One region of the Bradyrhizobium sp. HKCCYLRH1034 genome, then DNA from elsewhere that is predicted to be linked to it. Evidence: predicted binding sites of a transcription regulator. Region 1 holds the regulator's gene; the other holds the start of a gene.
The links. The regulator HrcA, encoded in region 1, represses chaperone genes, less so after heat shock. The targets are predictions, from matches to a motif close to GTTAGCACTCNCNNNNNGNGAGTGCTAAC.

Region 1 (3,411 bases):
CGGGATGGCGCCACGCCAGTGCGGCGCTACTCGATGATCCTGCCCGGCAACGGCTTCTCCGGCTACGTGGCCGTGCAGATCCCGGAGACCGCGAGCCGGATCTATACCGACGATGCCGTGCGCCAGATGTTCGCCTCCGCCGTCGTCCGCAAGGACGTTCCGGTCGACGAGCAGCTCGCGATGATGCCGTTCAAGGTCACCGACCTCTCCGGGTTCAAGACCATCCGCACGCTCGGGCCGGGCGCCCTGATCCTGGCCGATGGCGAAGAGGACAAGGGCTTCGAGGCCGCGCCCTTCGTGGTGATCGGGCTGGTGGCCGGCGTCGCCCCGGAGGCAGGCGACCGCGCGCGCGTCGCGCAGCAGGCGGCCACCACCATTCCGGGCGTCCGCGAAGCGCGCATCACGATGTCCGAGCCGATCCGCATCGACGGCCAGCCGGCCTATGAGACCCGGATCGACGCCACCAGCGGCAAGGACAATACGCCGGTGACGGTGGTGCAGTGGCTGCGCTTCGGCGGGCCGAACACGTTGCGGATCATCGGCAGCGCGCCGCGCGACCAGTGGTCGGCGGCCTTCCCGCGCTTCCGCGCCGTCCGCGACGGCATCCAGCCGAGAGGCTGAGACCAGCCCGGCATCGGACGTCGTGATCACGTTGGCCACTCGCCGTGAGACGGACTACAAAGTCGCGCCGACAAACAAGAAGCCACGGGCATCGTTGCCCGTGGCTTGTTCATTCGATCGACAGGACGGCAGCGGGACGCCTGCCTAGGCTCGCCGTCAGGCGGCGCTGTTCGACTGATCGTTGCTCGCCGCCGGCGCCGCCTTCGCGCCACCCTTGGACACGCCGACCAGCGCGGGGCGCAGCACGCGCTCGCCGATCATGAAGCCGGCCTGCACGACCTGCACCACGGTACCGGACGGCACCGACGGATCCGGGACCTCGTACATCGCCTGCTGGAAGTTGGGGTCGAACTTCTGTCCCGTCGGATCGAACTTCTTGACGCCGTTCTTCTCCAGCGTGTTGAGCAGCGAGCGCTCGGTGAGCTCGACGCCCTCGATCAGCGACTTCAGGCCCGCATCGGCATTGGCGCGTGTCTCGGCCGGCACGGCATCGAGCGCGCGCTGCAGATTGTCGGCGATATCGAGCACGTCACGGGCGAAGCCGGTGATGCCGTACATGCGCGCATCGGCGACTTCACGGGCCGTCCGCTTGCGCAGGTTCTCCATCTCCGCGAGCGTGCGCAGCATCTTGTCGCGCGCGTCGGCCGCCTCCTTGGCAAGGGCCTCGGCCGAGCCGGCCTCAGGATCATCGGGCATGATGTAGGGCTTGGAGACGACGGGTTCGCTGGCCTGCGCCGGGTTTTCCGGATCATTCTTATGCAGGTCGGGATCGGTCATGGACAGACTCGCAAGTTCGGCTGACGGGTTTGGGGGATATGGGGCGGGATATCGTGCTTTGGGCGTCGAAAATCAAGCGCAGCCTGACCATTGCGCCCGGAGGCGCTGTCCGCGGGTGAACCAAGTCACGCGTCAGCCACCCAGCAGCCGGCTGACCAGACGCGCGGCATAATCGACCGTCGGAATCACCCGGGCATAGTTGAGCCGGGTCGGACCGATGACGCCGAGCACGCCGACGATGCGCCCCGTGGCGTCGGAATAGGGCGACACGATCGTCGACGAGCCCGACAGCGAGAACAGCTTGTTCTCCGAGCCGATGAAGATGCGGACACCTTCCGCGCTCTCCGCCCGTCCGAGCAGATCGACGACGCCGCGCTTGGTCTCGAGATCGTCGAACAGCCGCCGGACACGCTCGAGATCTTCGAGCGCATGCAGGTCCTCGAGCAGGTTGGCGTGGCCGCGCACGATGAGCTGCCGCTCGTCGCTGTCCCCTCCGGACCAGCTCGCGACTCCGGCGGCGATCACCTTCTGCGTCAACTGATCGAGCTCAGCACGGTCATGCGCCAGCGCGGTCTCGAGCTCGAGCCGCGCTTCCGCCAGCGTCCGTCCTCTGATGCGGGCATTGAGGAAATTGGACGCCTCGGTCAGCGCCGACGACGGCACGCCCGGCGGCAGGGTCAGGACCCGGTTCTCGACCTGTCCGTCTTCACCGACCAGAACGACGAGCGCGCGCTCGGGCTCGAGCCTGACGAACTCGATGTGCTTCAGGCGGGTGTTGGATTTGGCGGTGAGAACCACGGCAGCGGCACGGGTCAGACCCGACAGCCGGGTCAGCGCTTCGTCCAGCGCCGCTTCGACCGACTGCGCCTGGCCGACGGCCGCGAGCTGGCTCTGGATCGACTGCCGCTCGGCCTCCGTCATGTCACCGACCTGCATCAGGGCGTCGACGAAGAAGCGCAGGCCAGCCTCGGTCGGCAACCGGCCGGCCGAGGTGTGCGGCGCGTAGATCAGGCCGAGCTGCTCGAGATCGGCCATGACGTTGCGCACCGAGGCCGGCGACAGCGGAACCGCGATCAGCCGCGAAATGTTGCGCGAGCCGACCGGTTCGCCGGTCGCCAGATAGCTTTCGACGATCTGCCGGAAGATCTCGCGCGAGCGCTCGTTCAGATGCGCCAGACCGGCCGGCGGTGTCATCAGGTTGATCGGATCGTGGTGGGCCACCAGATGCACTCCTCCCAGCTGCCTATAATGTGTCCATGCGGCGGCTCGGTGGCAAGCCGGTCGGCGCTCGCGGGCGAAGCCATGATAAACCCTTGCCGCTGCCGTTCCCGGCTCCTACAAGGCCGGTCAAAGTCGGTCTTTCGCGCGCTTTCACGGAGAGAATCATGCGGCCGAGCCGCCGTGCACCGGATGAACTGCGGGCTGTGAGCCTGGAACGCGGCGTCGTCAAATACGCCGAGGGCTCCTGCCTGGTGAAGTTCGGCGACACCCATGTCCTGGTCACCGCCACGCTCGAGGACCGGCTGCCGCCCTGGCTCAAGGGCCAGGGACGCGGCTGGATCACCGCCGAATACGGCATGCTGCCGCGCGCCACGCTGGAACGGACCCGGCGCGAGGCCTCCGCCGGCAAGCAGACCGGCCGCACCGTCGAGATCCAGCGCCTGATCGGCCGCTCGCTGCGCACCGCGATCGACCTGGAAGCGCTCGGCGAGCGCCAGATCACGGTCGATTGCGACGTGCTGCAGGCCGATGGCGGCACGCGCACGGCGTCGATCACCGGCGCCTGGGTGGCGCTGGCCGACTGCATCAAGTGGATGAAATCGCGCAACATGATCAAGACCGAGGTGCTGCGCGCCAACGTCGCCGCAATCTCCTGCGGCATCTACAACGGCACGCCGGTGCTGGATCTCGACTACGCCGAGGACTCCGAGGCCGAGACCGACGCCAATTTCGTCATGACCGGCGACGGCCGCATCATCGAGGTGCAGGGCACGGCGGAGAAGACGCCGTTCA
Region 2 (3,411 bases), on a different contig from region 1:
TGATCAGCAGCGCAGCCACGGAGGCGGCGTTCTGGATCGCGGCGCGAACCACCTTGGTCGGGTCGATGATGCCCTTGGAGACCAGGTTGCCGTACTCGCCGGTCTGGCTGTCGAAGCCATAGGCGTACTGGTCCTTCTCCAGGATCTTGCCGACGATGACCGAGCCGTCCTCGCCCGCGTTGATCGCGATCTGGCGGGCCGGGGCGGAGAGCGCCTTGCGGACGATCTCGATGCCGGTCTTCTGGTCGTCGTTCTTGGTGCGCAGGCCCTTGAGCTGCTCGGACGCCCGGAGCAGGGCGACGCCGCCGCCCGGCAGGATGCCTTCCTCGACAGCCGCGCGGGTCGCATGCATCGCGTCATCCACGCGATCCTTGCGCTCCTTGACCTCGACCTCGGTCGCGCCGCCGACGCGGATCACCGCGACGCCGCCCGCGAGCTTGGCCAGACGCTCCTGCAGCTTCTCACGGTCGTAGTCCGAGGTGGTCTCCTCGATCTGCGCCTTGATCTGGTGCACGCGCGCCTCGATGTCGGCCTTCTTGCCGGCGCCGTTGACGATCGTGGTGTTCTCCTTGTCGATCATCACCTTCTTGGCGCGGCCGAGCATCGAGAGGTTGACGTTCTCGAGCTTGATGCCGAGATCCTCCGAGATCGCCTGGCCGCCGGTCAGGATCGCGATGTCCTGCAGCATGGCCTTGCGGCGATCGCCGAAGCCCGGCGCCTTGACGGCCGCGACCTTCAGGCCGCCACGCAGGCGGTTGACGACCAGGGTGGCGAGCGCCTCGCCCTCGACGTCCTCGGCGACGATGACCAGCGGCTTGCCGGTCTGCACCACGGCCTCGAGCAGCGGCAGCAGCTCGTTCAGCGAGGAAAGCTTCTTCTCGTTGATCAGGATGTAGGCGTCATCCATCTCGACGCGCATCTTGTCGGCGTTGGTGACGAAGTAGGGCGAGATGTAGCCGCGGTCGAACTGCATGCCCTCGACGACGTCGAGCTCGGTCTCGAGCGACTTGGCTTCCTCGACGGTGATGACACCCTCGTTGCCGACCTTCTTCATCGCGTCGGCGAGGAACTTGCCGATCTCGGCGTCGCCGTTGGCGGAGATGGTGCCGACCTGGGCGATCTCGTCGTTCGACGTGACCTTCTTGGAGTTCTTGACGAGGTCGGCAACGACCGCCTCGACCGCGAGGTCGATGCCGCGCTTCAGATCCATCGGGTTCATGCCGGCGGCAACCGCCTTGGCGCCTTCACGCACGATGGCCTGGGCCAGCACGGTCGCGGTGGTGGTGCCGTCGCCGGCCGCATCAGCGGACTTCGAGGCGACCTCGCGCACCATCTGCGCGCCCATGTTCTCGAACTTGTCGTCGAGCTCGATCTCCTTGGCGACGGTGACGCCGTCCTTGGTGATGCGCGGCGCGCCGAACGACTTGTCGAGGACGACGTTGCGGCCCTTCGGACCGAGCGTGACCTTGACGGCATTGGCGAGGATGTCCACGCCGCGCAGCATGCGGTCGCGAGCGTCGACGCCGAACTTTACGTCTTTTGCTGACATATTGGGTTTCCCTGAGTTGAATTGGTCGTCTCACCCTGGGCAGGGCGCCCGCAGGCGCTCCTCAGGGTGAGCGTTGAGCGGGTTGGCTTAGGCGGCCTTCTTCTTCGACGCGGTGTCGGTGAGCACGCCCATGATGTCGCTTTCCTTCATGATCAGCAGCTCGTGGCCGTCGATCTTGACCTCGGTGCCCGACCACTTGCCGAACAGCACGCGGTCACCGACCTGGACGTCGAGCGGGACCAGCTTGCCGCTCTCGTCGCGGGCGCCCGGGCCCACCGCGATCACTTCGCCCTGCGAGGGCTTCTCCTTGGCCGAGTCGGGGATGATGATGCCGCCAGCGGTCTTCTCTTCGGCGTCGATGCGCTTGACCACGACGCGGTCGTGAAGCGGACGGAAAGCCATACAGTCCTCCTAAGCTATTGAGGCGATTGTCAGTTTCTGGGAATTTGGCAGTCGGCGCCGGCGAGTGCCAGCACGCAGGCTGGATTTAGGGGAGAGCATTCAGCCGGGCAAGGGCTTGTAGCAGAAAAATTAGCAGTCAACTGCGGGCTCTGCCAAAGCGTTCCGATAGCGTTAACGGGAGCGGAACGAACCATGAAACCCCGTATTAGCACCTGGGCTAAGTGGCTGCTAATGCAGCATTTTTCAACATGTCGTTAAACATTTAAGCTTGAGATGGGTTGAGGACATGCGTCACATTTCTAGGCAGTGAGCGCATCTTTGCCGGGTGGCTCCATCCCGGATAGCCACACGGACATGCGCTCCAGAAACGGAGGTTGGCATGGTGTCGAAGGTTGAGGTTTCCGAGGACTTTCGGAAACAGGTGCTGGGTTACGGGCTGACGACGGCGCAGATCCTGTATCGGATGCCGGACCATCGCTCGCTGCTGCAGACCTATGTCTGGCAGAACTACGACCTGTTTCCGAAATTCCCGGCGCTGCAGGACTTCCTGGCGTTCTGGCAGGAGAAGATCGAGGGGCCGCTGTATTCGGTCACGGTGGCGCATTCCAAGCTCATCAAGCCGGCCGAGCTGCGTGCCGTCGACGGCGTCTTCCGGCTGCATTGAGGCTGACAGCCACCGCTGCCGCCTCATGACCGGTGTCATTCCGGGGCGCGCGAAGCGCGAGCCCGGAATCCATCGGGCGGCAGAACGCGCGGAGGAATGGAATCCGGGCTCGTGCTTCGCACGCCCTGGAATGACGACCTTTGTTGGAGCGGCTGCTGGGACTCTCCAATATGTGCTACCCTCGCGACGAGGATACGCAGGGAGAGCACCATGGCCACCAAGAGCCGGACGACCAAGCCCGCATCACGCGCCGCCGCCAAGTCAGCGGCGCTGAAGACCGGCAAGAGCAGCAAGGCGACGGCGAAGGCCGTTACGAGAACTAGCGCCAAGCCGCTGGCGAAGACGCCCGCCAAGCCGGGCCGGGCGGCTGCGCCGTCGGCGCGCAAGGCGCTGGCGAGCAAGGGGCGACCAGCGCCGGCGCCGCGCCGCCGCAAACAGAAGGTCGCGATCAGCCATCACCGCGAGGAGGACTTCAAGGCCGACGGCCTGCGCGCTTATGCCCATTACCGCGACCTCGGCATCGCCGACGCGACGCACGGTTTGGCGCGCGCGCATGTCATCCGCATGCTGCCGCCGTGCAATCCGCAGGAAGTCTCCAAGCTGCACACCCATGCGGTCGACTTCCAGATGGTCTATGTGCTCAAGGGCTGGGTGAAGAGCTACCTCGAAGGCGTCGGCGAGACGCTGATGCAGGAGGGCAGTTGCTGGACCCAGCCGCCGAAGATCCGGCACATGATCCTCGACTATTCCGACGACGTCGAGCTGCTGGAAGTGATCCTGCCGGCCGACTTCAAAA

Region 2: groES (co-chaperone GroES) is a predicted target of HrcA. The motif match lies at 1,995-2,023, and genes of this name have one in related genera.

What each region holds. Positions count from the first base shown of each region.
Region 1 is NZ_JBNPUW010000003.1:588,684-592,094, forward strand. Features, by position in the region: gene ACQR0W_RS09700 (hypothetical protein) at 1-621, shown strand, start outside; gene grpE (nucleotide exchange factor GrpE) at 778-1,398, opposite strand; gene hrcA (heat-inducible transcriptional repressor HrcA) at 1,531-2,619, opposite strand; gene rph (ribonuclease PH) at 2,784-3,411, shown strand, end outside.
Region 2 is NZ_JBNPUW010000001.1:182,150-185,560, reverse strand. Features, by position in the region: gene groL (chaperonin GroEL) at 1-1,549, opposite strand, end outside; gene groES (co-chaperone GroES) at 1,637-1,951, opposite strand; gene ACQR0W_RS00800 (usg protein) at 2,331-2,615, shown strand; gene ACQR0W_RS00795 (cupin) at 2,826-3,411, shown strand, end outside.